Regions from separate parts of the Janthinobacterium salmonicoloratum genome, predicted to be linked through region 2. Evidence: predicted binding sites of a transcription regulator. Region 2 holds the regulator's gene; each other region holds the start of a gene.
The links. Region 2 encodes LexA, which represses DNA repair genes until DNA is damaged. Its sites were predicted from a motif close to ACTGTATNNNNATACAGT; they were not measured.
Positions count from the first base shown of each region.

Region 1: the regulator LexA is predicted to act here: its motif matches at 4,843-4,860, upstream of ACQ4WY_RS16405 (putative DNA modification/repair radical SAM protein).
Region 3: the regulator LexA is predicted to act here: its motif matches at 1,580-1,597, upstream of dinB (DNA polymerase IV).

Region 1 covers NZ_JBNYXV010000002.1:713,463-720,773, forward strand. Annotated here, with positions in the region: gene ACQ4WY_RS16385 (sigma 54-interacting transcriptional regulator) at 1-305, shown strand, start outside; gene ACQ4WY_RS16390 (BON domain-containing protein) at 573-935, shown strand; gene ACQ4WY_RS16395 (bile acid:sodium symporter family protein) at 1,158-2,171, shown strand; gene ACQ4WY_RS16400 (UdgX family uracil-DNA binding protein) at 2,123-3,598, opposite strand; gene ACQ4WY_RS16405 (putative DNA modification/repair radical SAM protein) at 3,595-4,827, opposite strand; gene modA (molybdate ABC transporter substrate-binding protein) at 4,967-5,725, shown strand; gene modB (molybdate ABC transporter permease subunit) at 5,744-6,415, shown strand; gene ACQ4WY_RS16420 (sulfate/molybdate ABC transporter ATP-binding protein) at 6,424-7,134, shown strand; gene ACQ4WY_RS16425 (TOBE domain-containing protein) at 7,175-7,311, shown strand, end outside.
Region 2 covers NZ_JBNYXV010000001.1:1,597,915-1,605,225, forward strand. Annotated here, with positions in the region: gene ACQ4WY_RS07405 (DUF47 domain-containing protein) at 1-88, opposite strand, end outside; gene ACQ4WY_RS07410 (replicative DNA helicase) at 180-1,565, opposite strand; gene rplI (50S ribosomal protein L9) at 1,701-2,156, opposite strand; gene rpsR (30S ribosomal protein S18) at 2,184-2,474, opposite strand; gene priB (primosomal replication protein N) at 2,490-2,798, opposite strand; gene rpsF (30S ribosomal protein S6) at 2,819-3,208, opposite strand; gene lexA (transcriptional repressor LexA) at 3,484-4,131, shown strand; gene ACQ4WY_RS07440 (tetratricopeptide repeat protein) at 4,203-4,976, opposite strand; gene ACQ4WY_RS07445 (cystathionine gamma-synthase family protein) at 5,056-6,300, opposite strand; gene purF (amidophosphoribosyltransferase) at 6,344-7,311, opposite strand, start outside.
Region 3 covers NZ_JBNYXV010000007.1:123,646-130,956, reverse strand. Annotated here, with positions in the region: gene ACQ4WY_RS24950 (recombination-associated protein RdgC) at 1-256, opposite strand, end outside; gene dinB (DNA polymerase IV) at 375-1,529, opposite strand; gene ACQ4WY_RS24940 (S9 family peptidase) at 1,703-3,883, shown strand; tRNA gene ACQ4WY_RS24935 (tRNA-Val) at 3,983-4,058, shown strand; tRNA gene ACQ4WY_RS24930 (tRNA-Asp) at 4,113-4,189, shown strand; tRNA gene ACQ4WY_RS24925 (tRNA-Val) at 4,407-4,482, shown strand; tRNA gene ACQ4WY_RS24920 (tRNA-Asp) at 4,540-4,616, shown strand; gene ACQ4WY_RS24915 (hypothetical protein) at 4,779-5,876, shown strand; gene ACQ4WY_RS24910 (ABC transporter ATP-binding protein) at 5,867-6,493, shown strand; gene ACQ4WY_RS24905 (CzcE family metal-binding protein) at 6,629-6,967, shown strand; gene ahpF (alkyl hydroperoxide reductase subunit F) at 7,038-7,311, opposite strand, start outside.

The sequences.
Region 1 (7,311 bases), on a different contig from region 2:
GCAATGTGCGCCAGCTGGTCAATGTCGTCGAGCAAGTGTGCGCGCTGGCGACGGCGCCGCTGGTGCCTTTGAGCCTCGTGCAACGGGCCTTGCGCGTGCCATCGCTGGAAGCGCTCAGCTACAACGAAGCCAAGCAGCGCTTCGAGCGCGACTACCTGATTCAATTGCTGCGCCTGACGGACGGCAACGTGGCCGACGCGGCCCGCCTGGCCGACCGCAACCGCACGGAGTTCTATCGTTTATTACAGAAATACGAGCTGACGCCGGCCCTGTTTCGCGGTGACGGAGACCCTGTCGCTGAATAGCGACAAAAATAAACTGTGGATAATCAAAGACTTACTGAGAAATATTGAATGTCTTGCCATAAGCTGTCGCTGTCAGGCGACAAAAAGCCCCGTTTTTCGGGCCAGATCCCGCGAAAATGCGCAGAAAAAATTGAGAATGAAGCTAAGTCGTTGATTTTAAATGTAATTTAAAAGCTGGCACGGTGCTTGCTGTATGGGTAGATGTAACGCTTCAACGTGTTGCTTTATCCAAGTAAGAAGCTTTTAACTTCATTGAGAGGAACTACCATGCAAACATCGAAACTGTTCAATACCCTGGTCGCCACTATCGTACTGTCGGGCGCCTCGATCACCGCTTCGCATGCAGCTGACTCCGCACCAAAAGCACAAGCTCCTGCTAAGACCGTCGTGGCCGCCAACGCCGCCGCTGCCGTCCCTGATGAAACCATCACTTCTTCGGCCAAGGCCGCCCTGAGCGCCGATGCGCAAGCCGCTGCCCTGCCAGTCAAGGTCGCAACCCAGCAAGGTGTGGTCGTCCTGTCGGGCGACGTACCGAGCGCCGAAGCGGGTGACCGCGTTGTGCAGATCGTCGCCTCCGTGAGCGGCGTGAAAGAAATCAAGAACGAGCTGAAAGTCAAAGCCGCCGGTTAATTCCCGCGCGGTAACGCCTCGCGCTGTACTTTACTCCGGGTTGCCCTGTCTGCGGACAGGGCATTTTTTTTGTCCGCACGGTTTTTTCCGGGCAACAATACCCATGCCGCCAGGCAAGGAGCTGGGCAATGCGGTTAGAATAGCCAGCACTGGCGCCGCTCCCGGCGCTGTTTGTCATCCCCGGCACAGTGTTGCAAGGCTGCGCCGCTACCAGGCTACCGCATGTCTTCTTTCTCTCCCGCTGCCCTGTTGCGCAATCTGAAACCCGATAATTTCACCCTCGCCCTGCTCGTTACCGTGGCGCTGGCCACATTCCTGCCCTGCACGGGCCAGACGGCCGTGGTCTTCGGCAACATCACCACAGTGGCCATCGGCGCCCTGTTCTTCCTGCATGGCGCCAAGCTGTCGCGCGAAGCCGTGGTGGCGGGCGCCATGCACTGGCGCTTGCACTTGCTGGTGCTGGCCAGCACCTTTGTCCTGTTTCCGCTGCTGGGCCTGGCCCTGCGCCCGCTGGCGCTGACGTTTCTGACGCCCGACCTGTACATGGGCATTTTGTTCCTGTGCGCCCTGCCCTCGACCGTGCAATCCTCAATTGCCATGACCGCCATGGCGCGCGGCAACGTGCCGGCCGCCATCTGCAGCGCCTCGGCCTCGAATTTCATCGGCATTTTCCTCGCCCCCATCCTGGTGGGCTTGCTGGTAGCCAAGGGTGCGGAAAGCAAGTCGTCGGTCGACGCCGTACTCTCCATCGTCATGCAGTTGCTGCTGCCATTCCTGGCCGGCCAGTTCCTGCGCCGCTGGATCGGCCGCTGGGTCGACCGCCATAAAGCCACCTTGAAATACGTCGACCAGGGGTCGATCTTGCTGGTGGTCTACACGGCCTTCAGCGAAGCCGTCAGCGAAGGCCTGTGGCATACGATCTCGGTGGAAACCCTGGTCGCCCTGGGCTTGATCAGCCTGCTGCTGCTGGCGCTGGTGCTGGGCATTTCGACTTTTGTCAGCCGCCGCCTGGGTTTCAACAAGGAAGATGAAATCGCCATCGTCTTTTGCGCCTCGAAGAAAAGCCTGGCCAGCGGCGTGCCCATGGCCAAGGTGCTGTTTTCCACCCGTTCGCTGGGCATGGTGATTTTGCCGCTGATGCTGTTCCACCAGATTCAGCTGATGATCTGCGCCGTGATTGCGCAGCGTTATGCGCGCCGTGATGAGGGCGAGGAAGTGCCAGCGTCGACGCTGTGATCCTGGCCTTGTAGTAGTCGCATCGCCTGGTACAAGCCGTCGACAATCACCGCATACGCCTGCCGCCGGCTCGCCTCGTCCGGCGCGCGCAGCACATACGACGGGTGATATACGGTCACCACCCAGCGCCCGTCGTGCTCGATGGGCGTGCCGATCAGCGGCGTCATGGTGGCTGAGCCATCTTGCAGCACGGACTTTAACGCCGTGCTGCCCAGCGCGACGATCACCTGTGGTTTGACACGATCGATCTCGTCTTCCAGCCAGCCATGGCAGGCGAGGATTTCACGCTGCGCGGGTGTCTTGTGCAGGCGGCGCTTGCCGCGCGGTTCCCACTTGAAATGCTTGACGGCGTTGGTCAGATAGATGCTGTCGCGCGCCATGCCCGCTTCCTGCATCGCCTGGTCCAGCAGCGCGCCGGCCGGGCCGACGAACGGCAAGCCCGCCAGGTCTTCCTGGTCGCCCGGCTGCTCGCCGACGAGCATGATGCGCGCCTGTTCGGGCCCTACGCCGGGCACGGCCTGCGTGGCGCTTTTCCATAGTTCGCAGCGACGGCACTGGTCCAGGGTGGTGGGCCGTTCGCGCGCGGGTTGGGCGCGCTCGGCGGCAATCGGGATCATGCTGGCGCCGCTGCGCTGGCCTACGCTGGCCGTCTGGCCCGTGCGGCGCTCGCCGTTGGCGGCGCCGCTGAGCATGGCGGGCACGATGGCGCCTTCGGGCAGGTTTTTCCAGAAGCGCGAGGGGATATGGCTGTGCAGCAGGCCGGCATTCACGCGCGCGGGATTGAAGATGCTGCGGTAGTAGGTCAGCCATAGCGCTTCGCCGGCATCATCGATGTCGGCCGCGCCGCGCATCAGGGCCGGACCCGCATGCAAGGTCTTGCCATCCCACAGCATGGTGGCGGTGGGCGTGGCGATCATCCAGCTGATGGTGCCCATGCGGCGGGCGAAGTGGCGCGCCACCTGCGGCAGCACCTCGTGCGTGGGCTCGAACCAGGCGACGAAGCGGGGCGCACCCTCGGCTTCGCTGCGTTCGCGGAAGCGCACATAGGCGTGCATGTCGTGCTCTTCTCGGCGTACGGCCTTGGCCATGGCGTGCAGGCGCGCGCCGTCCGTATCGGCAGGCGATATCACGTCGTGCTGGCCCAGTTGCCAGCGCCACAGCACCTGGTACAGGAAGGCCCAGCGATCCGGGGCGCTGAAACAGGCGGCGCTTTCCAGCAACTCTACCAGTTGGCGCGGCAGGCGCAGCGGTGGCGCGCTGGTATCCGTTGCATCTGGCGTGGAGGAAAACAGGTCGCCCTCACCGGGTTGCGACTGCCAGGCAACGTCGGCAGGTGGCACGCCGCGCGCGATCAGTTCGCGTGCGGCCGCGCGCCACTCGTCGAACGACTGCGCCAGCCGGACGACTCGCTCATTTACCTTTTTCATGCCGCCTGCAGCTCCGGCCACAAACTCATCTGCTGCGGCGCTTCCGTCATGGCGCGTCGCAGCTGTTCGGAGGCGGTGGTGTCGCGCACGGGAAAGTAGTCGGCCGTGATGATGAACGGCGCAATTTTCTTCATGCTGCAGCGCAGGCGCGACAAGTCGGCGTAACGCACTTGCCGCAGCTGGCGCAGGTCGACGATGCGCTGCGCGTTACGCAAGCCGATGCCGGGCACGCGGGCGATCATGTGCTGCGCCGCGCGGTTCAAGTCCAGCGGAAAATGTTCGCGGTGCGCCAGTGCCCAGGCCAGTTTCGGATCGATGTCCAGCGCCAGGTTGCCGCCCGTGGCCGGCAGTAATTCGCTGGCCTGGAAACCATAGCTGCGCAGCAGGAAATCGGCCTGATACAGCCGGTGTTCGCGCAGCATCGGTGGCGGTGCCAGCGGCACGCTTTTCGGGCTGTCGGGGATCGGGCTGAAGGCCGAGTAGTACACGCGCTTGAGTTTATAGCTGCCATACAAGGTCTCGGCTGTGGAGAGAATTTGCTGGTCGTCGCTGGCGTCAGCGCCGACGATCATCTGCGTGCTTTGCCCGGCCGGCGCGAAACGCGGCGAGCGCGGTTCTTCCGCTTTCTCATCGAGCTTGCGGCGGATGGCGCCCATCGCCAGTTTGATCGTATGCACGCTTTTTTCCGGCGCCAGCTTTTGCACGCTGTCTTGCGTCGGTAGTTCGATATTGACGCTGAGCCGGTCGGCATAGCGGCCCGCCTGCGCGACCAAAGCGGGATCGGCGTCGGGGATAGTTTTCAAATGGATATAGCCGCGGAACTGGTGCACCTCGCGCAACTCGCGCGCCACTTGCACCAGCTGTTCCATCGTATAGTCGGCCGACTGGATGATGCCGGAACTGAGGAAGAGGCCGTCGATGTAGTTGCGCAGGTAAAAATCGGCCGTCAGCTTGACCACCTCGGCCACCGTAAAGCGCGCGCGCGGCACGTTCGAGCTGCGGCGGTTGACGCAGTACTGGCAGTCGTACAGGCAGTAATTGGTCAGCAGGACTTTCAGCAGCGAGACGCAGCGCCCGTCCGGCGTGTAGCTGTGGCAGATACCCATGCCGGAGGTGGCGCCAAAGCCATCCTTGCCGATGGAATCGCGCTTGGGTGCACCGCTGCTGGCGCAGGAAGCGTCGTACTTGGCCGCATCGGCCAGGATTTCCAGCTTGTCCGTCAATTCCATGGCTCACCTCGATATACTGTGTTTATATACAGTATATCAGGGATTCCACCTTGTGCAGGCTTGACCTGTGCGATGGCAGAACGCTATATATAAGTGTATATTACGGTCCTTGTCACCGTTCACTTACAAGGATACGATCATGCGCCTCACCTCCCTCGCCCGCCTGCTTGGCACCGCTCTGCTGGCTACTGCCGCCACCTCCGCCGTTGCCGGCGAAGTGGTGGTGTCGGCCGCGGCCAGCCTGACGAATGCGTTCAAGGATGCGGCGCAAAGCTACGAGGCGCAGTATCCGGGCAGCAAGGTGTCGCTGAACTTCGCCGCCTCGGGCGTGCTGCTGCAACAGATCGTCAAGGGCGCGCCCGTGGACGTGTTTGCCTCGGCCGACCAGGAAACCATGGATGCGGCGCAAAAGCAGGGCCTCGTCTTGCCGGCCGAGCGCATGGACTTCGTCGGCAACAGCCTGGTGCTGATCGTGCCGCACGATAGCAAGCTGGGCATCAAGAGCTTGAGCGACCTGACGCACAAGGACGTGACCCGCGTGGCCATCGCCAATCCGGCCAGCGTGCCCGTCGGCCGTTATTCCGAAGGCGCGCTGAAGAAGGCGAAGCTGTGGGAAGCCGTGCAGACCAAGGCCATCGGCACGCAGAACGTGCGCCAGTCGCTCGACTATGTGGCGCGCGGCGAAGTCGATGCGGGTTTTGTCTACGCCACCGACGCGGCCATCATGAAAGACAAGGTGAACGTGGTGCTGGATGTGCCGCTGGATGCGCCCGTGCTGTACCCGATCGCCACCATCAAGGGCAGCAGCAATGCGGCCGAAGCGAAGCGCTTCGTCAGCTACCTGCAGACGGCGCCGGCGCAAGCCATCCTCGCCAAGTACGGTTTCAAGAAGCCATAACTTTAGGTACGCGCCCGCATGGATATTGCCTGGACCGCGCTGGCCCTGTCGCTCAAAGTGGCGGCGTGGGCCACGGCGCTCAACTTGTTGCTCGGCATCGGCACGGGCTATCTGCTGGCGCGCACGCGTTTTCCCGGGCGCGAGCTGCTCGACGCCCTCCTGACCCTGCCGATGGTGATGCCGCCCACCGTGCTCGGCTATTACCTGCTGGTGCTGCTGGGCCGGCGCGGTACACTGGGCATCTGGCTGCAGGACAACTTCGGCATCAACCTCATTTTTACCTGGCAGGGCGCCGTGATCGCTTCCACCGTGGTCGCCTTTCCCCTCGTCTTCAAGCCGGCGCGCGCCGCCTTCGAGGCGGTCGATGGCCAGCTGGAGCAGGCGGCCCGCGTGCTGGGCATCTCGGAAATGGCGATCTTTTTCCGCGTGACATTGCCGCTGGCCTGGCGCGGCATCCTGGCCGGCGTGCTGCTGGGTTTTGTGCGCGCGCTAGGTGAATTTGGCGCCACCCTGATGGTGGCCGGCAGCATTCCCGGCAAGACGCAAACCCTGTCGGTGGCCGTGTATGAAGCCGTGCAGGCGGGTCAGGACGACGTGGCCAATACGCTGGTGCTGATTACCTCCTTTGTCTGCATCGTGGTGCTGCTGTCGGCTGGCCGGTTGGCGCCCGGGCGCATCGTTCACAAATGACGCTGATGATGACGCCTATGCAACTCGACCTCGACCTTCGCGCCACCTTGCGCTCCGGCAAACGCCGCTTCGACATGTACGTGCAATGCACCTCAAGCAGTCAGCGCATCGCCATGTATGGCCCGTCCGGTGCAGGCAAGAGCATGACCCTGAAAGCCATTGCCGGACTCTTCACGCCTGACGCGGGCCATATCCGCCTGAACGGGCGCACCTTGTTCGATTCGGCCGCCGGCATCAATTTGCCGCCGCAACAACGCAACGTGGCCTATCTGTTCCAGGATTACGCCCTGTTCCCGCACCTGACGGTGCGCCAGAACGTGGGCTTTGGCTTGAGCCGCGGCTGGTTCAATCCGCGCGCGCGCGAAAAATTGCAGAAGGTCGAGCATTGGCTAGACGCGTTTCACTTGCAGGAACTGGCGCACCAGTTTCCCGACGAGTTGTCCGGTGGCCAGCGCCAAAGGGTGGCGCTGGCGAGGGCGCTCGTGGCCGAGCCGGCCGCGTTGCTGCTCGACGAGCCGTTTGCCGCCCTCGATCCGGCCCTGCGTGTCAAAATGCGTTTGGAACTGAGCCAGTGGCAGCAGCGCCTGGACGTGCCCATGATCCTGATCACACACGATCCGGAAGATGCGCGCATCCTGGGCGAGCATGTGCTGTACTTGCGCGACGGACAGATCGATAACAGGGAAGAACACATGGCATTGGGTGAACGCATTGGATAAATCAGCGGCGGCGGAAATCGGCCTGCAAGGTTCGGTATGGATGACGGTGGGCGGCGAGCATCTGGGCGGCGCCGGCCGGGTGGAATTGCTGGGCGCCATCGCCGAGTGTGGCTCCATCACGCAGGCGGCAAAGCTTGTGAAGATGAGCTACAAGGCGGCCTGGGACGCCATCGACGC
Region 2 (7,311 bases):
TCTCTTTCGCGCCCTTCACGCACAGTTCCGCGTGCTGGTTAAACAATTCAAAAAACTTGCCCTCAGTGGGCATCAAGCGTCCAAACATGTCATTCTCCGTTAAGCATTGAGTCGTGTTATTTACTACAGAAAGCCGCCCCGTATGAGGGGGCGGCCAATGGAATATCAGTGCTGCTGTGTTAGTCGCCTTGGTAAAGCGCCAGGCCACCACTGTAATTGCCAAATTTGGTGTACTGCCCCATGAAGGTGAGGCGGATGCTGCCGATTGGACCGTTACGTTGTTTACCGATGATGATTTCGGCCGTTCCCTTGTCTGGCGAGTCGGGGTTATACACCTCGTCGCGGTAAATGAACAGGATCACGTCGGCATCCTGCTCAATAGCACCCGATTCACGCAAGTCGGACATGACAGGACGTTTGTTCGGGCGTTGCTCCAGCGAGCGGTTCAACTGCGACAGCGCGATCACGGGGCAACCAAGTTCTTTCGCCAGGCCTTTCAAGCCCCGTGAAATCTCGGAAATCTCCGTGGCGCGGTTGTCGCCCGGAGTATTGGCCGACATCAGCTGCAAGTAATCGACGATGATCAGGCCCAGCTTGCCGCATTGACGCGACAAGCGGCGCGAGCGGGCGCGCAATTCGATGGAATTCAAGGCCGGCGTTTCATCGATGTACAACTGCGCGTCGTTCATCTTTTGAATCGCATTCGTCAGGCGCGGCCAGTCTTCGTCGTTCAGGCGGCCCGTGCGCAGACGGTGCTGGTCGAGCTGTCCGACGGAGCCGAGCATACGCATGGCCAGCTGGGCGCCGCCCATCTCCATCGAGAACACGGCCACGGGCAAGCCGCTGTCGATGGCCACGTTTTCGCCGATGTTGACGGAAAACGCCGTCTTGCCCATCGATGGACGGCCCGCCACGATCACCAGGTCGCCCGGCTGCAGACCGGAGGTCATGCGGTCGAGGTCGATGAAACCGGTGGGCACGCCCGTGATTTCACTCTGGTTGTCGCGGCTGTACAGTTCGTCGATGCGCTCGACTACTTGCGTCAGCAGGGGCTGGATGGCGGTCCAGCCCTGGGCGCCGCGCGCGCCTTCTTCGGCGATGGCGAAAATCTTCGATTCGGCCTCGTCAAGCATCTGCTTGACTTCCTTGCCTTGCGGGCTGAAGGCCGTGCCGGAGATATCGTCGGCGACGGTAATGAGTTTACGCAGCACGCCGCGGTCGCGCACGATCTCGGCGTAACGCCGGATGTTCGCAGCCGATGGCGTGTTTTGCGCCATGGCGTTCAGGTAAGCGAGTCCGCCCACATCATCGGCCTTGCCGAGCTGGGTCAGGGTTTCAAAAACAGTAATGACATCGGCTGGCTTGGAAGCGTTAACCATCTTGACGATTTGCTCGAAGATGATGCGATGGTCATAGCGATAGAAATCCTCCGCATGCATGAAGTCGGCGATGCGGTCATACGCGGCATTGTCGCGCAGCAGACCACCGATAACGGATTGTTCTGCTTCGATCGAATGCGGCGGAATACGGAGGGAATCCAGTTGCGGATCAGAGGGGGCGTTCATGGCGCGAATTATACCCGCTTCGGCGTGCTGGCAAAAATAAAGGGCTGAAATTGAGCGAAAAAAAGGCCACAAAAAAGCCGGGCGAACCCGGCTTTTCATAGTGCGGCAGCGCTTGCGGGCCAGGCCCGCAGACGATTACGCGTTCGCGTCTGGAACGACAGCGATAACAACTTCCACGACCACGTCGGTGTGCAGAGCAACCGAAACGTTGTGCTCGCCAACGATCTTCAGCGGGCCGGTAGGCATGCGGATTTGTGCTTTTTCAACAGCAAAACCTTGCTTGGTCAGCGCTTCAGCGATGTCGAAGTTGGTGACGGAGCCGAACAGACGGCCATCAACACCAGCTTTTTGAGCAACTTGAACGGTCAGACCGCTCAGTTTTTCGCCTTGGGCTTGCGATGCGGCCAGTTTGGCGGCAGCAGCTTTTTCCAGTTCGGCGCGCTTGACTTCGAATTCAGCCACAGCGGTTGCCGTAGCACGACGTGCCAGGCGTTGCGGGATCAGGAAGTTACGTGCGTAACCGTCTTTGACTTTGACGACTTCGCCGAGGTTACCGACGTTAACAACTTTTTCTAACAGAATGATTTGCATAGTTCTTCTCCAGGAATATCTGACCGATTAAGCGTGGTGCAGATCGGTGTATGGCAGCAGCGCGAGGAAGCGAGCGCGCTTGATTGCGGTGTCAACTTGGCGCTGGTAGTGCGCTTTGGTACCGGTCAGGCGTGCTGGCATGATCTTGCCGTTTTCTTGGACGAAGTCTTTCAGCGTGTCGACGTCTTTGTAGTCGACTTGCTCAACGTGAGCTGCGGTGAAGCGGCAGAACTTCTTGCGTTTGAACAACGGGTTTTGCTGTTTGCGTTTTTCTTTAAGCTTGAGCTTATTTTTGTCGAACTTTTTACCGAATGCCATGTCAGGCTCCTGTATCTAAAATGCGCTAGTCGGGGTGACTGCACTAAAATCAATGATGTGAAACACCAAACTCTTGCTGTTGCGGCTCTTCCTGGCCAGGAAACCCGTGAACTGATATACCCCGCCCAAGCTTGCCTGACTGAACCGGCCTGAGATTTCGCCAGCGGCTAGCGCGGCAACATCAAACTCGGTCAAACGGGCAATCCCTGCTTCCATCTGCTGCGAACTGTGTTGCAATACTGCATTCACAATCGGCAGCCCTGCCGGGGTATAGCGCAATATTTCGCGCTCGGCAATGATGGCGGTTACTTGTAGCTGGTTCAGCGCACGATCCTGGTCAAGAATTAAGCTGCTGCTGCGGCTGGAGCGGCTGCTGGTGCTTCGGTGCGGTGGCTTTTGGCCGCGTCTTCGCGTTGTACCGATTTCATCATCGGCGAAGGAGCTGTTTCAGCTTTCTTCATTTTAACGGTCAGGTGACGCAACACGGCATCATTGAATTTGAATGCTGTTTCCAACTCGACCAGGGTCTCGTTGTCGCATTCGATGTTCAGGCAGATGTAGTGTGCTTTAGGCAGCTTTTGGATCGAGTAAGCCATTTGACGGCGGCCCCAATCTTCCACGCGGTGAACCGAACCGCCGCGGGTGGTTACGCTGGCTTTGTAGCGTTCGATCATCGCGGGCACTTGCTCGCTTTGGTCCGGATGGACGATAAAGACTATTTCATAATGACGCATGCAAACTCCTTCAGGTCGGATTGATAATCGCCCACCCCGGCGTCAAGACGGGTGTGGGAAGGTCAGCCGAAGATTATAACCGCCTTTTGCAAACGTTTCAATCATTCCTTCCACAAGCGCCCGAAAAGCCCCTGCGCCACCATGCTTTCTGCCCACGGACAAGTATTTCTTGCGAAATTCGCCGAAAACACGGAAATCCCCTTGCATAGTGGGCGATACTGTACAAAAATACAGACTGTTCATATAGACAGCATTTTAGTATGCACCCACCGCTCATGATCAAGCTGACAGCACGACAAGAACAAATCCTGAACCTGATCAAGGACGCGATTGAAAACACGGGTTTCCCCCCCACCCGTGCCGAAATCGCCAATGAACTGGGTTTCAAATCAGCAAATGCGGCCGAAGAGCATTTGCAGGCTCTGGCCCGCAAGGGCGCGATCGAGATTTCGCCCGGCACCTCGCGCGGCATCCGCCTGATCGGTGCGGCGGCGAGTGCGGCCGCCGAAGCCCTTGCATCGAAGGTGCCGGCAGCGCTGCTGATGTCGCTGCCCCTGATCGGCCGGGTGGCCGCAGGTTCGCCCATCTTGGCGCAGGAAAACCTGGAAGCGAGCTACAACGTCGACCCGGCCCTGTTCTCGGCCAAGCCCGACTTCCTGCTGAAGGTGCGCGGCTGGTCCATGCGCGACGCCGGCATCATGGATGGCGATTTATTGGCCGTCAAGAAGGTCGACAGCGCCAAGAATGGCCAGATCGTCGTGGCCCGCATCGGCGACGAAGTCACCGTCAAGCGCTACAAGAAAACGGGTTCCGTCATCGAACTGCTGCCGGAAAACCCCGACTTCAAGGTCATCACCGTATCGCCGGAAGATGAATTCGCCCTGGAAGGTTTGGCCGTCGGCCTGATGCGCAGCTGGCATTAGGAGAGAAGGCGCTTGCATCACACATGCGAGCGCTTAATTTCCAACCTATTGACAACATCGGCAAGACCGTCCTACTTGTTTGGCACAGGGCTTGTCACCCATTGCGGCGTGTTCGCACTACGTGAACGATCCAGCTCACTCATTTCATTTTCTGTCTGAATTTTTTTATTCTCAGCCAAGAGGTACTTCTCTGTTCTGGCTTGCCACTCATCGCGCTGCGCCAAGATCTTTTGCGCCAGTTCACGTCCGTCGGCGCTCACCCGCGCATAGGCCACATCCATGCGCAGCTTAGCCTTTTCAAATTCCTGCTCATTCATCAGCGCTTCAATGGCAGATGGAATGGCTTTACCAGGCGGCAAAGAAGCATTCAGTTTACTGACAAAGCTGTTATAGCATGTCATCCAGGCATCAACACTATCGGCCACAGCCCTGATCTGACGCTTGGTTTTGGAGAATTCAGGGATCACCGGAGTGACACACTTCATCTTACTCAAGGCAATATCCTCGCCAGCATATGAATTGACATAGTAATCAATGTCACCTTTTCGCTCGACACGGCTAGCCATAAGGGCCAGCGCAGCATCGGCATTTTTGTTGCCCGCCTTGGATGCCTGCCCAAACCATTGTCCGGCTTGCACGGCATCGACGCCTACTCCCTCACCATATAAATACATCTCACCCAAATGAAATTGAGCCTCCGCATTCCCTGCCTGAGCCAGCTTCTTATATAAATCCAAGGCTTGCGGATAAGCCTTGGATTGCAAGAATTTATTCGCATCCGTCAGATCATCAGCATATACAGCGGAAGAAAATAACAATAAAGCACTAAATACAATTTTTTTCATTCTCACTCTCCAATTAAGAAATAGACACAAATGCTTTAATTACACCTAAATGTAATCTTTTTCTCAAAAAAGTGAAACCTTATTCTTCTTCCAATGCCTGCCTGAAGTCACCCAGCAGATCGGCTTCGTCTTCGATGCCGACGGAGACGCGGATCAGCGATTCAGCGATGCCCATGCTGGCGCGCCGCTCTGCGCCCATCTCGTAAAAGATCGTGTGGGCGACGGGAATGACCAGGGTGCGCGTGTCGCCGAGGTTGCTCGCTGGAATGGCAAGATTGAGACGATTCAGGAAATCGAAGCAGTCGATGCCATCCTTCAACTCAAAGCTGAACAGGGAGCCATAGCTGCGGAACAAATCCGTCGCCAGCGCATGCTGCGGGTGCGATGCCAAGCCAGGATAGTGCACGGCCGCCACTCTAGAGTCCGCTTGCAACATGGTGGCCAGCGCCAGGGCGTTCGAGCAGGTTCGGTCCATGCGCAAGGCCATGGTTTCCGCACCGACGGCAATATGGTGCGCCGCTTCCGGGCCCAGGGAGGCGCCGAAGTCGCGCAAGGCCTTGGCGCGGATTTGCGCGATGCCCCACTGCGCGGGCGCCGCCTTCTTGTAGTTTTCAAAGATATTCGGGTACCGCGTCCAGTCGAACACGCCCGTGTCCGTCAAGCTGCCGCCCAGCGCATTGCCGTGGCCGCCGATGGATTTCGTCAAGGCATTGACCACCAGGCCCGCGCCCACGGCTTTCGGGCGGAACAAATATGGCGTCGTCATCGTATTGTCGACGATGTACAGGATGCCCTTCTCACGGCACAGCTCGCCGATCTTTGCCAGGTCGGCGATCTGCGTGCGCGGATTGGCGATGGTTTCGACAAACACGATGCGCGTGGCCGGCGTGATGGCGGCGGCCACGTTGGCCACGTCGGTGGCGTCGACGAAGGACACGGCGATGCCCTGCCCCGTCACCGTTTGCCACAGGCTGTTGGTGTTGCCAAACAAAAAGGCCGACGAGACGACGTGATCGCCCGCGCGCAGCAAGGATTGCACCACGGCGCCGATGGCGCCCATGCCGGTGGCGAAGCACAGGGTCGCCACACCGTCTTCCATCTTGTTGACCTTGTCTTCCAGCGCGGACACCGTCGGGTTGCCCTGGCGGCCATAGCGGAAACCCGGCTCCTTGCCTTGGAATACGGAAGCGAGCTGGCGCGCGTCGGCGTACCCAAAGGCAACGGAGGTGTGCACGGGCTTGTGCAGCGAGCCATGCTCGATGCCCTTGCGGCGGTCGTTATGCAGGATGGTGGTGGTAAAGCCGTAGTTTTTTTTATCGTTCATGATCGCAGAGAAAAAAAAGCCCGGCGCAGGCCGGGCAGGTTACTTATGCTTCCGTTGTCGCCAGGTTCAGGTTCAGCTGGGAACGTGGCGTATCTTCGGGCGCTGCCGCCTTCGGATGGTGGCGCGCATATTCCAGGCGGTCCAGGTATTCCTGCGACACGTCGCCCGTCACGTACACGCCATCGAAGCACGACGCCTCGAAGTTGGTCAGGGCCGGGTTGACGTCGGCGATCGCCTGCTTGAGCGCACCGATATCCTGGTACACCAGGTAGTCGGCCGTGATTTCGCGGCACACTTCTTCCGTCGTGCGGCCGTAGGCGATCAGCTCGTCGCGCGTCGGCATGTCGATGCCATACACGTTCGGGTAGATGACCGGCGGCGCGGCCGAGGCGAAGATGACTTTCGTCGCGCCCGCTTCGCGCGCCATCTGCACGATTTCACGGCTGGTGGTGCCGCGCACGATGGAATCGTCGACCAGCAGCACGACCTTGTCCTTGAATTCGGACGGGATGGCATTGAGCTTCTGGCGCACGGATTTCTTGCGTGCCGCCTGGCCCGGCATGATGAAGGTACGGCCGATGTAGCGGTTTTTGATGAAGCCTTCGCGGTACTCGATGTTCAGCGCCATGGCCAGCTGGATGGCGGCCGGACGCGAGGAATCGGGAATCGGCATGACCACGTCGATATGCACGCCAGGCAACTCGGCGCGGATCTTCTCGGCCAGGTATTCGCCCATTTTCAGGCGCGTCGCGTACACGGAGGCGCCGTCGATGACGGAGTCGGGACGGGCCAGGTAAACGAATTCGAACACGCACGGGTTCAGGCTGGCATTGTCGGCGCATTGGGCGCTGTGCAATTGCTTGTCAGCATCGATGAAGACGGCTTCCCCGGGACCGATGTCGCGCACGAAGCGGAAGCCCATGCCTTCCAGGGCCACGGATTCAGAAGCGATCAGGTATTCAGGACCCAGCTCCGTTTCATTGATGCCCAGGCACAGCGGACGGATGCCGT
Region 3 (7,311 bases), on a different contig from region 2:
CAGCGCGGGCCTTGGCCACCTGGTTGATGACGGTCGCTGGCAACAGCTTCTTTTCCGTGCCCAGCAAGATCAGCATTTGCTTGTTGACCACGTGGACCAGGCCACCGTTCGGGCGTGGCGTATCCCAGCCCTGGCGCATCAGATCCATGCTGGTCGCCGGCGTAAATTTGTTCGAGGACAAGGCCTCTTCCAGTTGTTCTGGCGTATAGGCCCATGGTGCGGGCAGGCGGTAAATCTGAAGATTCTTGAACCACATAGTTTTTGTCTTCCGTTTGTTTCAGTAGTGCCAGGGGAACGCCATTCTACACTTTCGACACGGGAATGCCGTCAAAAGCGCGGACTGGCGCGATGCTTGTAATCAATAGGGAATGCCGCTACAGGGCGGGAAACAGCTCCGCCTGGGCTGGCGCCTGCCGCGTCACGATGGCCGGATCGGACAAGGTCGAGATGCGCACGCCCAGCAGGCGGATTTTCTTTTCAAATGGCACGCGCCGCAAGCAATCGCGGCTGGCGCGCAGGATGGCGGCGGCGTCCGCCGTGGCGCTGGGCAAGGTAATGTCGCGTGTGACGGTGCTGAAATCCTCGAAGCGCAGCTTGATACCCACCGTGCGCCCCGCCAGCGACTGTTTATCCAGGTCGCCCGCCACGCGCGTGCACAGGCTTTCCAGCTTTTCCGACAGGGTGGCGCGGTCGCGCACCACCTGCAAGTCGCGCTCGAACGTCGTTTCGCGGCTGACGGACTTGGTTTCCCGGCTCGTCTGCACGGGCCGCTCGTCGATGCCCAGCGCCGCCTGGCGCAGCCAGCCCGTGTACAGGTCGCCAAACTGCGTGCGCAGCATGGCCATGTCGGCCTGCGCCAGCTCGCCGATGGTGACTATGCCCAAGGCTTCCAGCTTGGCTGTCGCCTTCGGGCCGATGCCGTTGATCTTTTTTGCCGGCAAGGGCCACACGCGCGTGGCGATATCCTCGGGCGACAAAATGGTGAGGCCGTCGGGTTTTTCCAGATCGGAACAGATTTTTGCCAGTAGCTTGTTCGGTGCCAGGCCGATCGAACACGACAGGCCCGTCGCCTCGGACACGGCCGCCTTCAGGCGCGCCGCCATGGCCGGCGCCTGCTCGCCGTATTCGGTCAGGTCGACATAGATTTCATCGATGCCCACGTTCTGGATGATGGGGCACAACTGGGCCACGGCTTGCTTGAAGCGGGCCGAATACTCGCGGTAGGCCTCAAAATCGGCGGGCAGCAGGATGCTGTCGGGCGCCAGTTTCGCCGCCTTCATGATGCCCATGGCGGAAAACACGCCAAACGCGCGCGCCGCATAGGTCGAGGTGGTGACGACGCCGCGCCCCACGTAGTCGCGCATGCGCGCAAACTGCCGCGTGCCATCTTGCTGCAGCACGGGCTGCTGCAAGCGCCCGCCGCCGATGACGACGGCTTCGCCACGCAATTGCGGATATTTCAACAGTTCCACGGAGGCGAAGAAGGCGTCCATGTCCAGGTGGGCTATCCAGCGGCGGGCTTCAGACAATGTAGGGGCAGATGTGGTCAAGGACACCTCGCGGCGGGATGCTGTTGAGTACTGTAATTATATACAGTATCGCTGCAAATGCCCGTGGATGCAAGTTGAAACGCACGAGCACGGCGGTTGCTTTTCTCAATAGCAAGATTACAATCCTGACACAACTATTCAAAGGAGTTGCCTTGTCTATCGCCCATCACGCTTCGCGCCGCCGGTCCGTCTGGTCATCCATCCTGCCGGCCTTGCTGCTGTCCTCGCTGGCGCCATCCGCGCTGGCCGACACCATCACCACCGTTGCCGCCACCCTCGCCACATCCGCCGCACCGGTCGCCGCCAAGACGGCCTGGCAGGAAACGCGCCACGGCACGGTCGTAACGGACGACTACCGCTGGCTGCAAAAGAAAACCGATCCTGCCGTGATCGATTACCTGAATGCGGAAAACGCCTACACAGCCGCCGTCACGGCCCCGATCCAGCCGCTGGCCGACAAGGTGACTGCGGAAGTCAAGGGGCGCATGCAGGAAGTGGACCTGTCCGTGCCTGCGCGCCAAGGTAACTTTTACTATTACACGCGCACGGAAGCGGGCATGCAATACCCGCTTCATTGCCGCCGTCCTGTCGGCGCCAGCGGTGCCTACGATGCGCAGGCGGTCGAAGAAATCCTGCTGGACCAGAATCAATTGGCCGAAGGCCACAAATTCTTTGCCGTGCGCGCGTTTGCCATCAGCCCGAATGAACAATTGCTGGCCTACACCACCGACACGACGGGTTTCCGCCAGTACGAGCTGCATGTCAAGGATTTGAAGACGGGCAAGCTGCTGGGCGATACCATGCCGCGCGTGACCTCGCTGGCGTGGGCGGCTGACAACGCCACCCTGATGCTGACGCAGGAAGACGCCACCACCAAGCGCGCGGACCGGCTGTTCCGCCTGGCCCTGGGCGGCGCGTCGCAACAGGTCTACCACGAGCCAGTGGAGCAGTTCGCGATCAATGTGGGCCGCACGCACGACAAGCAGTTCTTCGTGCTCACCTCGGGCAGCACGGACACGAGCGAAGTGCTGCTGTTGCCAACGAACAAGCCCGAAGGCAGTTTCCAGAGCGTGCTGAAACGCGAAAAAGGCCACCGCTACATCGTCGAGCACCGCGACGGCCAGTTGTATATCGTCACCAACAAGGAGGCGAAGAACTTCCGTGTCGTCAGCGCGCCGCTGTCCGCGCCGCAGCCGAAACACTGGAAGCCCGTGGTGCCGCACAACAAGGATGCCGTGATCCAGTCCATCGACGTGTTCCAGGACTACCTGGTGGTGATGGAAAAGGCGCGCGCCCTGAACCGCGCGCGCATCTACGATTTCGCGCATAAAAACTGGAAGACCGTGCAATTCGACGACCCCGTCTACCTGGCCACGTCCGTCGGCACGCCGGAGTTTTCCGCCACACAATTTCGCATGTCGTACCAGTCGCCCGTCACGCCGCCCACCGTCATCGACGTCAGCATGCAAGACGGCAAGCGCACAGTGCTGAAACAGCAGGAAATCGTCGGCGGCTTTGATGGCAGCCGCTATACCACACAGCGCTTGTGGGTGAAGGCGCGCGATGGCGTGCAAGTACCGCTGTGGGTCGTCTACAAGAAGGGCGTCAAGCTCGACGGTTCCGCGCCGCTGCTGCTGTACTCGTACGGCTCGTATGGCATTTCCACGGAAGCCACTTTCTCCATCAGCCGCATCAGCCTGCTGGAGCGGGGCGTCATCTATGCGCAGGCGCATATCCGCGGCGGCACCGACATGGGCGAAGCCTGGCATGAAGACGGCATGCTGATGAAGAAGAAAAACACCTTCAATGACTTCATCGACAGCGCCGACTACCTGGTGCGCGAAAAATGGACCAGCCCGAACCGCCTCATCATCCAGGGCGGCAGCGCCGGCGGCCTCCTGATGGGCGCCGTCGTCAACATGCGCCCCGACCTGTTCCACGCCGTGCACGCGGCCGTACCGTTTGTCGACGTGATGAACACCATGATGGACGCCAGCCTGCCCCTGACGACGGGCGAATACCTGGAATGGGGCGACCCGAACCAGAAGGCAGCCTATGACTACATGCTCAGCTACTCGCCTTACGACAACATTGCGCGCAAGAATTACCCGGCCATGCTGGTGACGACGGGCCTCAACGACAGCCAGGTCATGTACTGGGAACCGGCGAAATACGTGGCCAAGCTGCGCGCGTATAAAACGGACAGCAATCCCCTGCTGCTGAAAACGAATATGGGCGCCGGCCACGGCGGCGCGTCGGGCCGCTATAACGCCATCGCCGAGAACGCATTCAATATGGCGTGGATGCTGTCACAGTGGAATATCACGGAATAATGTGAAAAAAGCGCTTGCAGAAGGATTTTAGCCGTCCTATAATAGCGCCTCTTCCAGACGTGGTGACAAACGTCGGGATGGTTTTCTGAGACAAGCAACGGGTGCTTAGCTCAGTTGGTAGAGCGGCGCCCTTACAAGGCGTAGGTCGGGAGTTCGAGCCTCTCAGCACCCACCAAATCAGAAAACTGTCCAGTGCTTCATGGATCAGCAATACAGATCATACGAGCTTGGAGTGGTAGTTCAGTTGGTTAGAATACCGGCCTGTCACGTCGGGGGTCGCGGGTTCGAGTCCCGTCCGCTCCGCCAATAAAAGAAAAGCCCTTTGGTTCCCAGAACCGAAGGGCTTTTCCCATTTCAGAAGCAGAAAACACGTCACGACTCCCTTCCTTGAACATTTTTGCGCTTTTCAGCAAAAAAACTGCTGTTAGGGCTCAAGAATAGTTGCACAAGGGGGAAAGCGCCCCCTATAATAGTGCCTCTTCCAGACGTGGTGACAAACGTCGGGATAGTTTTCTGGGTATGCGGGTGCTTAGCTCAGTTGGTAGAGCGGCGCCCTTACAAGGCGTAGGTCGGGAGTTCGAGCCTCTCAGCACCCACCACCAATACAGAAAATTATCCAGTGCTTCATGGATCAGCAACACAGATCATACGAGCTTGGAGTGGTAGTTCAGTTGGTTAGAATACCGGCCTGTCACGTCGGGGGTCGCGGGTTCGAGTCCCGTCCGCTCCGCCAATAAAAGAAAAGCCCTTTGGTTCCTGGAACCGAAGGGCTTTTCCCATTGTGGGGTCAAACCCTCAACATCGCCAACGTCAACCTCAAAGCTAACTTATCCAGGGGTCTGACCCCGGCTGTTAGAATCAGCGCTACCCTGACTCCGCCCTTGCCCGCATGCGCTTGCCCCGTAGTACTCATCCCTATATCGCCCTGCGCCTGCGCCTGGCCCATCATGCTTTGCTGCAATTTGCCGCCAGCCTGACGAGTTCCATGGAAATTCTTTTGTTCCTGGCCGGTCCCGTCTTGCTGGGTTTACTCAGCGTCATCGCCCTGCCCGGCTTTCTCGCCGCGAGCCTGCCCTGGCCCGCCGCCCTGGGCCTCTTGAGCGCGCAAGCCCTGCTGACCTGCCTGCCCGCCTGGCTGTTGCGCAAGCGCCTGCTGCCGGCCAGTACCGCCGCCTGGCTGCGCCAGTTGCCTTTGCCGCCGCGCTTGCGCTGGCAAGCCGATATCGCCGTGGCAGGCCTGCTGATGCTGCCGCTGGGCCTCGCCTATGCCGTCTCGGCCACCATCTGGCTGCTGCAGTCGCCGCCCTGGCTGCGTCCGATTGCCGCGCCCGGCATTGCCGCCACCCTCGCCGCCTGGCTGCTGGCCTGGCTGCAGACGACGCTCATCGTGGCGCAACGCCTGCGCGCCCCGCGCCCCGCACAAGGGGCGCGCCCGCCCACGATGACCGCATACGTGCCGCAACGGCCCCGCTGGCGCACTGTGTTCCTGTGGCGCCAGTTGTTCTGGCTGCCGTTCTGGCGCAAGGAAAATGTGATCGGCCTGCAGCAAAGCGTGCTGCTGGCCACGGCTGGCGCCAGCATGCTGGCGTGGCTGCTGCGCGCACCCCTCGTGCCCGCGCCGCTGCTGGGTTTACTGGCCAGCGCCAGCCTGGTCATTGTGACGGATCGGGGCGACAAGGCCGTGCGCGAGCAGATCGCCGTACTGCGCCCCACGCTGGACGCCTGGCCGCTGGCCAGCACGGCCTTGACGCGCCTGGCCTGCGCCGCCAGCCTGCTGCCGCCGTTTGCCGTGCTGCTGGCGGGCGCTGTCTTGCTGTACGCCATCGATCCCGCCGCCTTGCAGCAGCGCGTGACCAAGATGTACGCCCTCACAGCCAGCGTGGCCCTGCTGGCCATCGTCGGCCTGCCCCGCCTCACGGCGCGCGGGCGTGTCGTCCTCGTCGTCCTGTCCATCCTTGCCTTGAGCGCCATCGGAAGCGAATTATGGAATTGAATCCCCCCTCTCCCGTGCTGCACATCGAGCACCTCGATTTTCACTTTCCCACGCACAGCGTCTTCCAGGGCTACAGCCAGCAATTCGGTCCCGGCATCACCTGGCTGCGTGGCGCGAACGGGTCCGGCAAGACAACCCTGCTGAAGCTGGCGGGCGGCGCCCTGCTGCCCGCGCGCGGCGCCATCCGCCTCGATAACGTCGACAGCGGCTGCATGCCGCTGGCCTACCGCGCGCAAGCCTTCTATTGCGGCGGCGACGCGCCCGCCCTGCCCTGGCTGCAAGTGCACGAATTTCTCGACCTGCACCTGGCCCTGTATCCGGGCAGCGACCAGTCCCTGCTGAACGAGGAGTTGAGCGCGTTTGCCATGACGTCCACCTTGCAACAAAGCATTACCGCCCTGTCGCTGGGCCAGCATAAAAAGCTGCAACTGGCGCTGGCCCTGGCCTTGCCCGTGCGCCTGTTGCTGATCGACGAGCCCTTCAATGGCCTCGATACTTCCGCCATGGCGTACTTGCGCCAGCGCCTGGCCAAGCCGTCCCGCCTGGCGCACCAGTGCATCGTGCTGACCAGCCACCTGGCGCCGGACGTGCCGCTGGCGGCGACGGTGGAAATATAGACAGGAAATACAGCTTTGCAGATCGACCAAGGACAGCTTACGATGCCGTGTTGCAAAAACCGGTGATCCCGGTGCAGCCACTACGACAACACGGCGCGGTTATTCACCGCGCCAGGCTTATTCTTGGAGAACAGTATGTTGAACACCCACCGCAGCGCCCTGGCCATCCTGTGCGCCATCCTTGCCGGCAGCGCCATTGCCGCCGGCCCCACGGGCACGGCCGCCGACTATGGCAGCAGCGCCCCGCACGCCGCCGCCCAGCGCAGCATCGACCTGCAACCCGATACGCGCCACATCAACGTCACGCGCGGCGAAACCATCACCATCGCGCGCGCCGGCCAGCGTTTTACTTGGCACGTGCAAACCTTCAACAACAAGACCGTCTTCGCCCTGAGCGACATCGCGCCGAAGGACATGCCCGTCGATGGCATCCAGGTGTATGTCGCCGGCAATCCCCTGTACGCGGGCAGCTGATTTCCTGCGCCCATAAAAAAACCGGAAGGGCCTCGCGGCCGTTCCGGTTTTTTCTGTACAGCGTGTAGCGTTACGCCGTCAGCGCTTCTTTCGCTGCGGCTTCATCGACCACTTCCTCGTCGTCCGAGCGTATCAGGTGGTCAAAGGCGGACAGGGCTGCCTTGGCGCCTTCGCCGGTGGCGATGATGATCTGCTTGTACGGCACCGTGGTGACGTCGCCGGCCGCAAACACGCCCGGGATCGAGGTCTGGCCGCGGGCGTCGACTTCGATTTCACCGTGGCGCGACAACGCTACCGTACCTTTCAGCCACTCCGTGTTCGGCACCAGGCCGATTTGCACGAAG